Regions from separate parts of the Streptomyces sp. NPDC107454 genome, predicted to be linked through region 3. Evidence: riboswitches for the same ligand, from Rfam matches in the RefSeq annotation. Region 3 holds a riboswitch; each other region holds the start of a gene.

Region 1 (5,456 bases), on a different contig from region 3:
GCTGTACGTGACATGTCAGGACGGCCAGAACCTAGCCGGGGCCGATGACACCCGGATAGCCACGCCCGAAGAACTTTGCCGCCCCATAGGGGGTCCATGGACGGTGCATGGACGGCCCATGGACGAGACGCGGTGATGCCGGGCCGCCACATGCGGCCCGGCATCACCGGTGTCATACCGTCAGAAGACCTCGTGCCGACGGAAGTTCTCGTCCGTCAGAAGTCCTCGTCGAAGCCGACCGAGCCCTCCACCGCCACCTGGTACGCCGAGGGGCGGCGCTCGAAGAAGTTGGTCAGCTCCTGGACGCCCTGGAGCTCCATGAAGGAGAAGGGGTTCTCGGAGCTGTACACCGGGGCGAAGCCGAGACGCTGCAGACGCTGGTCGGCCACGCACTCCAGATACTGGCGCATCGAGTCGGTGTTCATGCCCGGCAGACCCTCACCGCACAGGTCGCGCGCGAACTGCAGCTCGGCCTCGACGGCCTCCCTCAGCATGTCGGTGACCTGCTGCTGGAGCTGGTCGTCGAAGAGCTCCGGCTCCTCCTTGCGCACGGTGTCCACCACCTCGAAGGCGAAGGACATGTGCATCGTCTCGTCGCGGAACACCCAGTTGGTGCCGGTGGCGAGACCGTGCAGCAGACCCCGGCTGCGGAACCAGTAGACGTACGCGAAGGCGCCGTAGAAGAAGAGGCCCTCGATGCACGCGGCGAAGCAGATGAGGTTGAGCAGGAAGCGACGTCGGTCCGCCTTGGTCTCCAGGCGGTCCAGCTTCTCCACCGAGTCCATCCACTTGAAGCAGAACTCGGCCTTCTCACGGATCGAGGGGATGCTCTCGACGGCGTCGAAGGCGGCGGCGCGGTCCTCCGGGTCGGGAAGGTAGGTGTCCAGCAGGGTCAGATAGAACTGGACGTGGACCGCTTCCTCGAACAGCTGCCTGGAGAGATACAGGCGCGCCTCGGGGGAGTTGATGTGCTTGTAGAGGGTCAGCACGAGGTTGTTCGACACGATCGAGTCGCCCGTCGCGAAGAACGCGACCAGCCGGCCGATCATGTGCTGCTCACCCTGCGAGAGCTTCGCGAGGTCGGCCACGTCCGAGTGGAGGTCGACCTCCTCCACGGTCCAGGTGTTCTTGATGGCGTCCCGGTAGCGCTCGTAGAAGTCCGGGTAGCGCATGGGGCGGAGGGTGAGTTCGAAGCCCGGGTCGAGCAGGTTCTTCTCGGTGGAGCTCATTACTGGCAGGCCTCGCAGGACTCGGGGTTCTCAAGGGAGCAGGCGACGGCGTCCTCGTCGGGGATCGCCTGCACGGGGATGGTCTTCTCGGGCTGGGCCTGCGCCTGGGCGGCACGGGCGATACGGGTCGCCGGGCGGGAGCGCAGGTAGTACGTCGTCTTCAGGCCCGACTTCCAGGCGTACGCGTACATCGAGGAGAGCTTGCCGATCGTCGGCGTCTCCAGGAAGAGGTTCAGGGACTGGGCCTGGTCCAGGAACGGGGTGCGGGCGGCAGCCATGTCGATCAGGCCGCGCTGCGGGATCTCCCAGGCCGTGCGGTACAGGTCGCGGACGTCCTGCGGGACCCAAGTGAAGCCCTGCACCGAACCGTTGGACTCGCGCAGCGCCTCGCGGGTCTGCGCGTCCCACACGCCGAGCTTCTTCAGCTCGTCCACCAGGTAGGAGTTGACCTGGAGGAACTCACCGGAGAGCGTCTCGCGCTTGAACAGGTTGGACACCTGAGGCTCGATGCACTCGTACACACCCGCGATGGACGCGATGGTGGCGGTGGGCGCGATGGCGAGGAGGAGGGAGTTGCGCATGCCGACTGCGGCGATACGCTCCCGCAGGGCCGCCCAGCGCTCCGGCCAGGTCAGCTCCACGCCGTAGTGGTCGGGGTGCAGGACGCCACGGGCCGTACGGGTCTTCTCCCAGGCCGGGAGCGGGCCGCTGCGCTCCGCGAGGTCGGCCGAGGCCTCGTACGCGGCGAGCATGATCCGTTCGGCGATCCGGGTGGAGAGGGCCTTGGCCTGCGGGGAGTCGAAGGGGACGCGCAGCTTGAAGAAGACGTCCTGCAGACCCATCGCGCCGAGGCCGACGGGCCGCCACTTCGCGTTCGACCGGCCGGCCTGCTCGGTCGGGTAGAAGTTGATGTCGACGACACGGTCGAGGAAGGTGACGGCGGTACGGACCGTCTCGTCCAGCCGCTCCCAGTCGATGTCCCCGTCGACCACGAAGGCGCCGAGGTTGACCGAGCCGAGGTTGCAGACCGCCGTCTCCCCGTCGTCCGTGACCTCCAGGATCTCGGTGCAGAGGTTCGAGGAGTGGACGGTGTGGCCCGGCTCCGCCGTCTGGTTGGCGGTGCGGTTGGCGGCGTCCTTGAAGGTCATCCAGCCGTTGCCGGTCTGCGCGAGGGTGCGCATCATGCGGCCGTAGAGGTCACGGGCCGGGATGGTCTTCCTGGCGAGGCCGGCCGCCTCCGCCCCGCGGTACGCCGCGTCGAACTCGTCGCCCCACAGGTCGACCAGCTCGGGCACGTCGGAGGGCGAGAAGAGGGACCACTGCCCGTCGGCGTCGACCCGGCGCATGAACTCGTCCGGGATCCAGTGCGCGAGGTTCAGGTTGTGCGTACGGCGGGCGTCCTCACCGGTGTTGTCGCGCAGCTCCAGGAACTCCTCGATGTCGGAGTGCCAGGTCTCCAGGTAGACCGCGGCCGCGCCCTTGCGCCGGCCGCCCTGGTTCACCGCGGCGACCGAGGCGTCGAGGGTCTTCAGGAACGGGACGATTCCGTTTGAGTGCCCGTTCGTACCGCGGATCAGCGAACCGCGCGAACGGATCCGGGAGTACGAAAGACCGATGCCGCCCGCGTGCTTCGAGAGGCGGGCCACCTGGTGGTAGCGGTCGTAGAGGGAGTCCAGCTCGTCCAGCGGGGAGTCGAGGAGGTAGCAGGACGACATCTGCGGGTGCCGCGTACCGGAGTTGAACAGCGTGGGGGAGGAGGGGAGGTAGTCGAGACGGCTCATGAGCCCGTAGAGCGCCGCGACCTCGTCCAGGGCCCGGTTCGTGTCGTCCTCGGCCAGGCCCGACGCCACGCGCAGCATGAAGTGCTGGGGCGTCTCGATGACCTTGCGGGTGATCGGGTGCCGGAGCAGATAGCGGCTGTGCAGGGTGCGCAGGCCGAAGTAGCCGAAGCGGTCGTCGCCGTCGATGTCGATCAGCGCGTCCAGCCGGGCCGTGTGCAGCCGGACGAACTCCGCCGTGCGGTCGGCGATCAGGCCCTCGCGGTGACCCGCGGCGATCGACCCGGAGAAGGACGTGACGCCCTGCGAGGCGGCCTCCGCCGCGATGCTGATCGTCAGCAGTCTGGCCGCCAGCCGGGAGTAGACGGGGTCCTCGGAGATGAGGCCCGCGGCCGCCTCGGTGGCCAGTTCGCGCAGCTCCGTGTCGTCCGCGTGCGCGGACCGGCCGCGCAGCGTGGCGGCGGCGACCCGGCCGGGGTCGGCGCCGGGGAGGTCGGCGGTGAGGTCGGTCAGGGTACGCAGCAGAGTGGTACCGGGACCGTCCGTCTCCACCGGGACCTGCTTCCGCTCCTGCTGTGCGAAAGCGGTAGCTGAAGCCGGGTCGGCTGGCGCGATGGTCACTTGGGGCTCTCCCTCGCTCGGCACGGGGCCTGGCGGAGGGCAGGGCAGCTCACGAGCGCACGCGGCGTCGCGTCCACCGGCCCATTCCGCGAGGCCCGGACGTCATGCACCCGGGCCGGATGGCCGGGCGCGCTGTCGGCAGGTCCTCGGACTGACGCGAGTACATGGGCGCGAGTGTGCGAACACGTACAAGTACACCGTTGCGGGACAGTTCCGGATTTGCACCGGATTCCCCTGCGGCGACAGCGAGCATGAGCATACATCTTGTGCCGGGCTGCGGTGACACCACCAGATGTTGTGTCGTGCCGGTGTCAGAGTGTCAACTCGTAGGTGAGGAGAGTGATGTCGTCGAGCTCCGGGAGGGGGTTCCAGTCGCGGTCGGGGGTGCGGGTGAAGCCGAGGCGTTCGTAGATGCGGTGGGCGGCATGCATGGTGCGCTGGGTGGAGAGCACGACGCGTACGCAGCCCGCGGTGGCGCGTGCGTGGTCGACGCAGGCGCGGACGAGGGTCTCGCCGGCACCTCGGCCGCGGGACTCGCGTGCGACGGCGAGCATACGGATCTCGGCTTCGCCGGGGCGGGCTATGTCGGCCATGGGGCCGCCACGCGGTACGAAGGTCACGGCGCCGAGGATGCGGTCGTGGTCCACGGCGACGAGGACCTCCGCGGCGGTGGCTCGTTTCGCCACGTCTCGCAGTTCGCCGAGGTACTCGTCGTTCTCCCCGAAGTCGAGCAGGCCGTCGCCGAGGTAGGCCTGTGCGGTGATCTCGCCGATGCGGTCGTATTCGTGGGGGTGGGCGTGTCTGATGCGGATGTCCATGCCGGTGAGTGTGCAACAGGACGCGGGAACGGGCCGCCGGATTTATGTCCGACGGCCCGTGGGGGGTTGTTGGTGCGGTTGCGCGGCTGCGGGTGCGTGGGGGCTTGGCGCGCAGTTCCCCGCGCCCCGGGCCTTTAGGGACGCGGGGAACTGCGCGAGAAGCCCCCACCGGGCCCGCAGCCGAAGAACCCACCGGAGGTCCGGGGGCGCAGCCCCGGGCTCAGTGGGTGGAACCCGCCGTGGCCGGAGGCAGTTCCGTCACGACGCCCGCGTCCCCCGCATCCGCCGTGTAGTCCTCCGGAGACGTCTCGTCGACGCCGTCCGGCGCGTTGAAGGCGCGGAGGGCGAAGGTGAGGACGACGCTGACCACGACGTTCATGACGAAGGCCGTCAGACCGATGTAGCCGATCTCCCCGATGCCCGGGATCTCCTTCGAGCTGCCGCCGAAGTGCTTCTGGGTCGGAGAGGCGACCCCGTACGCGGCGAGCGTGCCGTACAGCATGCCCACCGCCCAGCCCCCGAGCAGCGCCCAGCGGTGGAACCAGCGGGTGAACAGGCCACCGACCAGCGCCGGGAAGGTCTGGAGGATCCAGATGCCGCCCAGGAGCTGGAAGTTGATCGCGACCGTCTTGTCCATCGTCAGGACGAAGACCAGCGCGCCCACCTTCACCAGCAGCGACACCAGCTTGGAGACCCTGGTCTCCTGCTGCGGCGTCGCGTCCGGCTTGATGAAGTCCTTGTAGATGTTGCGGGTGAAGAGGTTCGCGGCCGCGATGGACATGATGGCCGCCGGCACGAGCGCTCCGATGCCGATCGCCGCGAAGGCCACCCCCGCGAACCAGTCCGGGAACATGTTCTCGAAGAGCTGGGGGATGGCGAGTTGGCCGTTGGTGACCTTGACCCCGGCCGCGATCGCCATGAACCCGAGCAGGGCGAGCAGCCCCAGCATCAGGGAGTAGAGAGGAAGGATCGTGGTGTTGCGGCGGATCACCTCACGGCTGCGGCTGGAG
Region 2 (5,456 bases), on a different contig from region 3:
GAGGCGGCATGAATTCGAACGAGTAACAGCGGCCTCCCCGTGCGAGCAGGTCATGAATGGTTACCGCACGGTCTTTCCTTGTGCTGGGGATACCGAGAGCCATGTGGGCCGTTCCAGTCGGTTCGGGACTCCGCGAAGGAATTTCAGGGCGTGGGTTTACCGGGATACTCGGCGTGGTGGAACCGGTTACTCGGGTCCGGTGCGCCCCGACCCGGTGATGGCGCGTACCCGGTGCGCCTGTCGGCGCATTTCGGCGACCAGTTCCAGATTGGTGCGCTGGGGGTCGGGATCCGTGGAACCGTCCCGTGGCCCGGGCAGGCCGCCGTCGCCGAGGGCCTCCACCAGGGTGTCCAGGAGTTCGGTCATTTCGACGAGTGCGTCGCGCAGTATGCGCATCTTCGCGCTCTGACTGCCGAGCTGTCTGCGCATGGCCAGCAGACTCTCGAACTCCTTCGTCGGCACGGCGATCATGGGTTTGCCGTCCACGACGATCTGGCGCGGCTTGTTCCGCACGGATAGGCCCCCCTTCCTGCCTTGGTCCTGGCGGTGCTGCTCGGCGGGGCCGGGACGCTTGTGGCGTCCCGGCCCACTCAGACCATGGGTCAGGAAGCGGGCAGCTCGCCGCGGACCGTGCGGGCGGCGGTGACCAGGTTCTCCAGGGAGGCCCGGGTCTCGGGCCAGCCGCGGGTCTTCAGGCCGCAGTCGGGGTTGACCCACAGCCGCTCGGCCGGGATGGCCTTGAGGCCGGTGCGCAGCAGCTCGGAGGCTTCCTCGGTGCTGGGCACGCGCGGGGAGTGGATGTCGTAGACGCCGGGTCCGGCCTCGCGCGGGTAGCCGTGGGCGGCGAGTTCGCGGGCGACCTGCATGTGCGAGCGGGCCGCCTCCAGGCTGATGACGTCGGCGTCGAGGTCGTCGATGGCCTGGACGATGTCGCCGAACTCGGCGTAGCACATGTGGGTGTGGATCTGGGTGTCCGGGCGGACTCCGGCGGTGGTGAGCCGGAACGCCTCGGTGGCCCACGCGAGGTAGGCGGCCCGGTCGGCGGTCCGCAGCGGCAGGGTCTCGCGCAGTGCGGGTTCGTCGACCTGGATCACCGAAGTACCCGCCGCCTCCAAGTCGTTCACCTCGTCGCGCAGGGCGAGGGCGACTTGGCGGGCGGTGTCGCCGAGCGGCTGGTCGTCACGGACGAACGACCAGGCCAGCATGGTGACCGGACCGGTCAGCATGCCCTTGACCGGACGGTGGGTGAGGGACTGGGCATACGACGTCCAGCGCAGCGTCATCGGCTCGGGACGGGAGATGTCGCCGGCCAGGACCGGCGGACGCACGTACCGGGTGCCGTAGGACTGGACCCAGCCGTGCTGGGTTGCCAGGTAGCCGGTCAGCTGCTCGGCGAAGTACTGGATCATGTCGTTGCGCTCGGGCTCACCGTGCACCAGGACGTCGATGCCGGTCTTCTCCTGGAAGGAGATGACCTCCTGGATCTCCGCCTTGATGCGCTCCTCGTACCCGGCGGTGTCGATCCGGCCGGTGCGCAGGTCGGCGCGGGCGACCCGCAGTTCGTCGGTCTGCGGGAACGACCCGATGGTCGTCGTCGGCAGCAGCGGCAGCCCGAGGTGGGCACGCTGGGCCCCGACCCGCTCGGCGTAGGACTGGGAGCGGCGGGCGTCGGCCTCCGTGACGGCGGCTGCCCGGTCACGTACGGCCGGGGCGTGGGTGATGGGCGAAGTCGCGCGGGAGGCGAGGTCTGCCTGGTTGGCGGCGAGCTCGCCGGTGATGGCGTCGGTGCCCTGGGCGAGGCCCTTGGCGAGGGTGACGATCTCGGTGGTCTTCTGCTGTGCGAAGGCCAGCCAGCGCCGGATCTGCGGCTCGATGTCCCGCTCGGCGGACGCGTCGAGAGGGATGTGCAGAAGGGAGCAGGAGGCGGCCACGTCGACCCGGTCGGCAAGCCCGAGGAGGGTGCCGAGGGTGGACAGGGACGTGGCGAGGTCGTTGATCCAGATGTTGCGGCCGTTGACGACCCCGGCGACCAGCCGCTTGCCGGGCAGCCCGCCGACGGCGGCCAGGGCGTCCAGGTTGGCGGCCGCCGCCTCGGTGAAGTCGAGGGCGAGCCCGTCGACGGGCGCCTTGGCCAGGACGGGGAGGGCGTTGCCGAGCCGGTCGAAGTAGGAGGCCACCAGGAGCTTGGGCCGGTCGGGGAGGGCGCCGAGGTCGCGGTAGGCACGTTCGGCCGCGTTCAGTTCGGCCGGGGTGCGGTCCTGGACCAGGGCGGGCTCGTCCAGCTGCACCCACTCCGCGCCTGCCGCCCGCAGGTCGGCGAGCACCTCGGCGTACACCGGCAGCAGCCGGTCGAGCAGGGTGAGCGGCTCGAAGTCGGCGGCGACGCCAGGGGCGGGCTTGGCGAGCAGCAGGTAGGTGACGGGGCCGACCAGGACCGGGCGGGCGGTCAGGCCGAGGGCCAGGGCCTCCTTCAGTTCCGCGACCTGCTTGGCGGAGTTCGCGGTGAAGACCGTGTCAGGACACAACTCGGGGACCAGGTAGTGGTAGTTGGTGTCGAACCACTTCGTCATTTCGAGCGGGGCGACGTCCTGGGTGCCGCGGGCCATGGCGAAGTAGCCGTCGAGCGCGTCGGCTTCGACGGCGGCCCGGTGCCGCTCGGGGATCGCGCCGACCATGACGGTGGTGTCGAGGACGTGGTCGTAGTACGAGAAGTCGCCGGTGGGTACCTCGTGGACGCCGGCGTCGGCGAGCTGCTGCCAGTTGCTCCGGCGGAGTCCGGCGGCGGTTTCCCGGAGGGTGTCGGCGGAGACGCGGCCCTTCCAGTAGCCCTCGATCGCCTTCTTCAGTTCCCGGTTCTGGCCCTGGCGGGGGTAGCCGTACACGGTGGCCCGTGCTGCCGCGGCTGCGGACTTCGCTGTCACGGAGATCTCCTTCGCGAGACGATTCCCTGGGATCCCGGCGACGGGACGAGAGCGCGAAGGTGATGACGAACCGGACGGCGACGACCTCGCGCGGCAAAGGCACGGTCGTCCCGACTGGTATGTACGCCGACCCGCCCACGAGGTCACCGGGGTATCCGCACACGCTCTTGCGCGCGCGGGCAACGGGCAGGTCTTCGGACTCGCGGGCCCGCCCTCCTGACGGAGGACACCTACTGGCCGTCGCTTCCCAGGCCCGGTACGTCGGGTCCAGTGCGTATGACGGCGGTCGTTCCCACTCACCGCTGCGGGGCAGTCCCGGATTCCCACCGGGTTCCCTCTTGCGACACCCCGCCTGGCTGACGGGGCGAACCAGCTGCACCCGCCACCCTAAGGGGCCGCCACCGAATACGGAGCGTCGCGTCCATCATTCGGATGGTGAGTCGGCACACGCGGATGACGGGTGTGAAACGGGCCGAGGGCGGGAAACGCCGCACACGCGTCTCCCGCCCTTCCCCAGTCGGCGCCTGCCGGACCCTCACCCGGCGGCGCGCTCCAGGCTCCTCAGCCCGGAATCGCCAGGATCCTCAGTCCTGGACGTAGGTGTGGAACCCCCGGCCGGTCTTACGGCCGAGCAGCCTCGCCTCGACCATCCGCTGGAGCAGCGGGGGCGGGGCGTAGAGGGGTTCGCGGAACTCGTCGTAGAGCGACTCGGCGATGGCGGCGACGGTGTCGAGGCCGATCAGGTCGGCGAGCTTCAGGGGGCCCATGGGGTGGGCGCAGCCCAGCTCCATGCCGGTGTCGATGTCGGTGGCGGTGGCGAAGCCGGACTCGGCCATCCGGATCGCGGACAGGAGGTAGGGGATGAGGAGGGCGTTGACGACGAACCCCGCCCGGTCCCGGGAGTGGATGACCGTCTTGCCCAGCGTTTCGGTGGCGAAGTGCTCCACGGCGGCGACGGTCCCGGGCGCGGTGTGCAGGGAGGTCACGACCTCCACGAGCGGCAGCACGGGGACGGGGTTGAAGAAGTGCAGTCCCACGACCCGGTCGGCCCGGCTGGTCGCCATGCCTAGCCGCATGATTGGGAGGGAGGAGGTGTTGGTGGCCAGGACCGCGTCCGGGTCTTCGACGACCTTGTCGAGGGCGGCGAAGATCTCGGTCTTCGCGTCGGCGTTCTCGATGACCGCCTCGACGACCAGCTGCCGGTCGGCCAGGTCGTCCAGTTCGCCGGTGAAGGCGAGTCGGGCGAGGGCGTCCCGGGCGGTGGCCGGGTCCAGCTTGCCGCGCTGGACGGCACGTTCGAGTGAGGAGGTGACCCTGTCCCGCGCCGCGCGGGCGGCCGTGGCGTCGGCCTCGCAGACCACGGTGTCCAGACCGGCCCGTGCGCACACCTCGGCGATACCGGCGCCCATCTGACCGCCGCCGACGATCCCGACGCGCTGGATGCGGGCGCTCATGACCGGGGCTCCGCGCGCTGCACGAGGTGGCGGGAGTAGGCGTCCGGGGTGAAGAAGAGGGGCAGTTCGGGGGCGAGAGCCGTCCGCTCGAAGAGCTCCCGTGCTTCCTCGACGGGTGCCCAGGGGCGGACGACGCCGAGGGCGGCCGTCTCGTCGTCGAGGATGGTCAGGACGGTCTCGCGGTCGATCACCTGGTGTCGTAGCCACTGCCAGATCTGCACGCGGGCGATCTCGGCGGTGGCCGCGTCCTCCATCAGGCCGTCGATGGCGACCGCGCCCTGGCCACGCAGCCAGGCGTCGAAGTAGCCGAGCGCCACCGCGATGTTGGTGCGGACGCCCTGGTCGGTGGGCGGGCCGCTGATCCGGCGCACGGACAGCAGGTCACCGGGGGCCACCTCGACGTCGTCCCGGGTGCGGTCGAGCTGGTGCGGCCGGTCGCCGAGGACGTCGTCGAAGACCTCGCGGCAGGTCCGCACCAGTCCGGGGTGGGCGACCCAGGAGCCGTCGAAGCCGTCCTCCGCCTCCCGCTCCTTGTCCAGCCGCACGGTGGCGAGGACCGCCTGGTTCGCGGCCGGGTCCTTGGCGGGGACCTGGGCGGCCATGCCGCCGATGGCGTGTGCGCCGCGCCTGTGGCAGGTGCGGACGAGGAGTTCGGTGTAGGCCCGCATGAAGGGGGCGGTCATCGTCACCTTCGCCCGGTCGGGGAGGAGGAAGTCGGTGCGGTGTCCGAAGGTCTTGATGACGCTGAACAGGTAGTCCCAGCGGCCCGCGTTGAGCCCGGCGCTGTGCTCGCGCAGCTCGTGGAGGATCTCCTCCATCTCGAAGGCGGCGGTGACCGTCTCGATGAGGACGGTGGCGCGGATCGTGCCGCGCGGGATGCCGAGCAGGTCCTGGGCGGCGACGAAGATGTCGTTCCACAGCCGGGCCTCGTAGCGGTTCTCCAGCTTGGGGAGGTAGAAGTACGGGCCGTGTCCGGCGTCGATCTGCCGCTGCGCGCAGTGGAAGAAGTACAGGCCGAAGTCGACGAGCGCGGCGGGCACGGGCCGGCCGTCGTACTCCAGGTGCTCCTCGTCCAGGTGCC
Region 3 (5,456 bases):
ACGACGACGAGATCGGCGTCGGCCAGCTCCTCGGCCCGGTCCACGAACCGCACGACGACACCCGGCTCGGCGGCCAGCGCGTCCACGTCCGTGAAGTTGGACATCAGCGGGATCGCGCAGACGGCGACGCGCAGCACGTCCTCGCCGACGGGGGAGGTGACCTGGGACTCCCGGACCGCTCCCCGCAACGACACCCGCAGCCCGTCCTCCTCGTCGATGCCGAGGCCGTGCCGGAACGGCAGGACGCCGTACGTACGCCGCCCGGTGAGGCCGTGGAGCATGTCGAGCCCCGGCTCCAGCAGGGAGACGTCCCCCCTGAACTTGTTGACGAGGAACCCGGCGACGAACTCCTGGTCCTCGCGCGACAGCAGCGCGACCGTCCCGAAGAACGAGGCGAACACACCCCCGCGGTCGATGTCGCCGACGACGAGCACGGGCAGCCGCGCATTGCGCGCGATCCCCATGTTCACGATGTCGGTCCGCCGCAGATTGATCTCGGCAGGACTGCCGGCCCCCTCACAGATCACCGCGTCATACGTGCCCCGCAACTCGGCGAGACAGTCCAGCACGGTGGTGAGCAGGGCTTCCTGACGCCCGCCGTGGTAGCCACGGGCCGTCATCTCACCCACGGGCCTGCCCATGAGGACGACCTGACTGCTGCGGTCGCTGCCCGGCTTGAGCAGCACGGGGTTCATGAGCGCGGTCGGCTCCACCCGGGCGGCCTGTGCCTGCATGGCCTGCGCGCGCCCGATCTCGGCGCCCTCGCGCGTCACGAACGAGTTCAGCGACATGTTCTGCGCCTTGAAGGGCGCGACCTTGACGCCTTGGCGCACCAGCCACCGGCAGATCCCGGCGGTCACGACACTCTTGCCCGCGTCGGAGGTGGTCCCGGCGACGAGCAGCCCTCCGCTCATGACGTACGCCCCTTCCTGAGAAGCCTCTGTACGAGCAGCCGCCCGCCGGCGCTCACGCCGAGGGCGAGCCAGCCGACACGGCGTGACAGCCGTACGGCCCGCTCGATGTCGTTGACGTGCACGGCGCGTCCGGCGCCGTTGAGCTCGGGCCGGTGCTCGACGCGCCCGCCGTAGGAGAGGGTGCCGCCCAGGCGCACCCCGAGCGCCCCCGCGAACGAGGCCTCCACGGGCCCGGCGTTGGGGCTCGGATGCTTGACGGCGTCGGCGCGCCAGGCTCGCAGGGCCCCTCGGGGGCTGTCACCCGCGACGGCGGCGAGCACGGCGGTGAGACGAGCCCCCGGCCACCCGGCGACGTCGTCGAGCCGAGCCGAGGCCCACCCGTACCGCCGGTACCTGGGCGACCTGTGACCGACCATGGCGTCAAGGGTGTTGACGGCCCGAAAGCCCACGAGCCCGGGGACTCCGGCCACGGCGCCCCACACCAGGGCGCCCACCACGGCGTCGGAGGTGTTCTCGGCGACGGACTCCACGACGGCGCGCGCGATGCCGTCGGCGCCGAGGGCCTGGGGATCCCGTCCGCACAGATGCGGCAGCCGCTCCCTGGCGATCCCGGTCTCCCCGTCCGCGAGGGCGTCACCGATCGCCCGGGCCTCCCGCCCGAGTGTGGTGCCCCCGACGACGGCCCAGGTGGCGGCGGCCGTCAGTGCGAGGGACGCGGCACGTGAGGGGCGTACGGCACGGGAAGCGACGGCGGCGAGTCCGGCGGCACCTCCCACACACACGGCGGTGTGCAGCGCGCCCCACCCGCGGTGGTCCCGCCACAGCGCCCGCTCCACGGCTGCCGCGCTCCGCCCGAACGCGGCGACCGGATGCCCCCGGCGGGGATCGCCGAGCAGCAGGTCACCGAGGAGGCCGGCGGTGGCGCCGTACGCGAAGACGCGATCGGCACGCACGGGGTCAGCCGACCGTAAGGTCGGGTGGAACCGTCGCTAGCAGGGCACTTGGGCAGCCGCACATGGCGTTATGTCCTCACTCAGGGTGTCCGCGCCCTGGTTCGACGAGACCGGCGGGGAGAGTTCCTGGCTCCCGGGGAGTTCCTTCCCCGGTCACAGTGGCGGGACCGCGCCGGATTCACACCGGCTTCCTCTTCTGTCGCCGTACTTGGCTCCGGCAGTCCACCACGGGTTGGAAGACCCGTCAACTTGCTGTTGACCTGCGCGGGGAGAGTGTGCGAAGGCCCACATACAGGTGGGGTGCGGGACGGTGATCCGTCCCGCACCCCACGTGAAGTGGCGCCCGTTTTGGGTTACTTGCCGACGATCAGGAAGATGCCGTACGCCACCGCCGCGGCGCACGCCGCGAAGCAGACGTACGCGCCGGTGACCGCGAGGGTCGCGGAGCCGCCCTGGGCGGACGCGGACTCGCGCTTGGAGAGTCCGACGATGCCGAGGGTGAAGAGGCCGACGAGGCCGACGGTGGTCACGAGGCTGACTCCGAAGACGGAGCCGAGGGCTGCCCAGTCGATGTGCATGCTGTTCTGTCCTTACACCGTGGCCGGGCGGGTGGGCTCCGCGTCCGGGGACGGGATGGTGGTCTTCAGGTCGCCGGACAGGCCGCCGGTGACGGGGCCCGCGGGCGGCGGGGTGACGGCGGCGACAGCGGCGGTGACGACGCCCGCGGGTTCGGCGGTGCCGTAGTCGATGGCATTGACGTTGTCGACGGTGACCGGCTGGCGGCGGGAGAGCTTCCAGATGGTGCCGGCGCCGGCGACGAGCAGCGCGCCGGTGAGGACGATGCCCCAGGTGCCCTGCTTGGTGAGGAACTCGGCGGAGGCACCGGCCAGACCGGCGGCCGGCAGGGTCAGGACCCAGGCGACGAACATCCGGGTCGCGGTCGACCAGCGGACCACGCCGCCCTTGCGGCCGAGGCCCGAGCCCATCACGGCGCCGGAGCAGACCTGGGTGGTGGAGAGGGAGAAGCCGATGTGCGAGGAGGCCAGGATGGCCGTCGCGGCGCTGGTCTGGGCGGCGAAGCCCTGCGGCGGCGCGAGGTCCGTGAGGCCCTTGCCCAGGGTGCGGATGATGCGCCAGCCGCCCAGGTAGGTGCCGAGCGCGATGGCCGTACCGGCCGAGACGATGACCCACAGCGGGGGGTTCGAACCCGGGGCGATGACGCCGCCGGTGACCAGGGCGAGGGTGATGATGCCCATCGTCTTCTGGGCGTCGTTGGTGCCGTGCGCCAGGGAGACCAGGCCGGCGGAGGCGATCTGGCCGGCGCGGTAGCCCTTGGCGGTCGCCTTCTCGTCGGCGCGGTTGCCGATCCGGTAGGTGAGCCGGGTGGCCAGCGTCGCGGCGAGTCCGGCCACGATGGGCGCGGCGACCGCGGGGATCAGCACCTTGGTGACGACGGTCGAGCCGTTCACCGACGACCAGCCGGCCGACATGACCGCGGCGCCGATCAGGCCGCCGAACAGTGCGTGGGAGGAGCTGGAGGGCAGACCCAGAAGCCAGGTCAGCAGATTCCAGAGGATGGCGCCGACGAGCGCCGCGAAGATCACCTGGACGCGTATGCCCTCTTCGTTGATGATCCCGCCGGAGATCGTCTTGGCGACCTCCACGGAGAGGAAGGCGCCGACGAGGTTCAGCACGGCGGACATGGCCACCGCCGTCTTGGGCTTCAGAGCGCCGGTCGAGATGGTGGTCGCCATCGCGTTGGCAGTGTCGTGGAAACCGTTCGTGAAATCGAACACGAGAGCGGTGACGATCACGATTCCGAGGAGGAGCGTGATGTGTTCCATTTACCCAGGCTTCTGTTGGACGTCAGTGGCAGGTGGACCGTAGGCAACCTGAGTGAACGGAAGATGAACTGGGGCGGGCGTCGGGGTGTATCAAACGGTGGACCGCCCCTCCGCTTGTGATGACCAGTGTGCGGGAGGGCGGCCCGACGGTTTACCAGGTGTTCGAACGGAGGCGGAATATCGGGTTCCGCCGGAGGTGGTTGGAGGGCTTCTAGCCCGCGGCGAACTGCTTGAGTCGGCTCATGGATCCGTTGAAGAGATTCTGGTCACCCGGGAGCGTCCCGCTGTTGTCGTACTGCCAGAACGTCCACGTCGACCAGCCGGCCGGCAACGCGCCCGTGTCCGCCGAGTCGTAGCGGGCGAGCCAGAGGGCGTGGTTCGCGGCGAAGGCGCCGCTGCCGCCGGTGCAGGTGTTCCACCAGTGGGTGGTCGTGTAGATGACGGGACGGCGACCGGTCTCCCGTTCGAGTTCGTCACTGAACGCCTGGATCCAGCTCACGATCCTGGCCTTGCTCAGGCCGTAGCACTTGTGCTTCTTGTCGTACGGGTTGTACTCCATGTCGAGCGCGGGCGGCAGCGTCCAGCCGTCCGCGCGCCAGGCGCCGCCGTTGCGCACGAAGTACGCGGCCTGGGTGGCGCCGGACGACTTGTCCGGCACCGCGAAGTGGTAGGCGCCGCGCAGGATCCCCGCGTCGCGCGCTCCGTCGTACTGCCGGCCGAAGTACGGATTGCGGTACGTGTGGGACTCGGTCGCCTTCACATAGACGAACCGGGCGCCCTTCGCTTTCGCGCTCTGCCAGTCGACGTTCTTCTGGTGCGAGGAGACGTCGTGGCCCTTGGGTTTGGCCGCCGCGGCGACCGGGGTCCCGGCGAGGACGGTCCCCGCGGCGGTGAGCGCCGCCACGGCGGCCGCCGCCGCGCGGACGCGGGCACGGCGAAGAAGTGGTTTGTGGTCACGAGCCATGTTTCCCCCCGGAATGGCGACGTGCGTGACAAATCCCCCAGAGGTTATTGGAAGATCGTTGAAAGCCCGTCGATCGCCAGCCAATCACCCCGGGAGGGCGATATGTACAGCTATGTACCCTTACGGACGCTTGTCTTCCGCCCTAAAGTGCCCTCACCGACAGGGGGTTGACGTCCCTGCCTGGCAGGATCGCCCCATGGCTGAGCAGCGGCGGGACGCACGGGAAGCGCGGGACGTGGGGGAGAGCGCGCCGGGCGCGCGCGAGCGGGAGGTGGCGGCCGCGTGGGGCGAGCTCGTCGCGACGGCCCGCCGGACGGTGGCCGACGGGCTTGTCGTCGGTACGTCGGGCAACGTCTCCGTCCGGGTCGGCGACACGGTCCTGGTCACACCGACCGGAGTGCCCTACGACCGGCTGGGGCCCGAAGACGCCGTCGGGGTGGACCTCGAGGGCCGGCAGGTCCTCGGTTCGCTCGTTCCGACGAGCGAACTGCCGATGCACCTCGCGATCCACCGCGCCACCGACGCGCGGGCCGTCGTCCACACCCACGCCGCGCACGCGACGGCCGTCTCGACCCTCGTCCCCGAACTCCCCCTGATCCACTACATGGCGGGCGCCCTCGGCGGACCGGTCCGAGTTGCCCCCTATGCGACCTACGGCACCCCGGAGTTGGCCGAGAACATGCTCCAGGCCCTCACCGGCCGCACGGCCTGCCTTCTCCAGAACCACGGCACCATCGCCTACGGAGCCTCGCTGTCCCAGGCGTTCGACCGCACCGCCCAA

What was found. A riboswitch is a leader RNA that binds a small molecule or an ion and turns the genes downstream of it on or off. The one in region 3 is predicted to bind cobalamin.
Region 1: it holds a riboswitch for cobalamin, as region 3 does, so the genes downstream of both, ACZ69M_RS21825 (ribonucleoside-diphosphate reductase subunit alpha) here and ACZ69M_RS30695 (cobalamin biosynthesis protein) in region 3, are expected to answer to the same signal.
Region 2: it holds a riboswitch for cobalamin, as region 3 does, so the genes downstream of both, metE (5-methyltetrahydropteroyltriglutamate--homocysteine S-methyltransferase) here and ACZ69M_RS30695 (cobalamin biosynthesis protein) in region 3, are expected to answer to the same signal.

The regions. Positions count from the first base shown of each region.
Region 1 is NZ_JBVJPA010000008.1:212,692-218,147, reverse strand. Features, by position in the region: gene ACZ69M_RS21830 (ribonucleotide-diphosphate reductase subunit beta) at 216-1,229, opposite strand; gene ACZ69M_RS21825 (ribonucleoside-diphosphate reductase subunit alpha) at 1,229-3,628, opposite strand; cobalamin riboswitch at 3,749-3,887, opposite strand; gene ACZ69M_RS21820 (GNAT family N-acetyltransferase) at 3,940-4,446, opposite strand; gene mctP (monocarboxylate uptake permease MctP) at 4,667-5,456, opposite strand, start outside.
Region 2 is NZ_JBVJPA010000020.1:7,070-12,525, forward strand. Features, by position in the region: gene metF (methylenetetrahydrofolate reductase [NAD(P)H]) at 1-103, opposite strand, end outside; gene ACZ69M_RS40385 (hypothetical protein) at 187-513, opposite strand; gene metE (5-methyltetrahydropteroyltriglutamate--homocysteine S-methyltransferase) at 603-2,921, opposite strand; cobalamin riboswitch at 3,102-3,297, opposite strand; gene ACZ69M_RS40395 (3-hydroxybutyryl-CoA dehydrogenase) at 3,506-4,375, opposite strand; gene aceB (malate synthase A) at 4,372-5,456, opposite strand, start outside.
Region 3 is NZ_JBVJPA010000012.1:327,868-333,323, forward strand. Features, by position in the region: gene ACZ69M_RS30690 (cobyric acid synthase) at 1-914, opposite strand, end outside; gene ACZ69M_RS30695 (cobalamin biosynthesis protein) at 911-1,867, opposite strand; cobalamin riboswitch at 1,969-2,109, opposite strand; gene ACZ69M_RS30700 (hypothetical protein) at 2,221-2,445, opposite strand; gene ACZ69M_RS30705 (inorganic phosphate transporter) at 2,458-3,711, opposite strand; gene ACZ69M_RS30710 (lysozyme) at 3,923-4,675, opposite strand; gene ACZ69M_RS30715 (class II aldolase/adducin family protein) at 4,872-5,456, shown strand, end outside.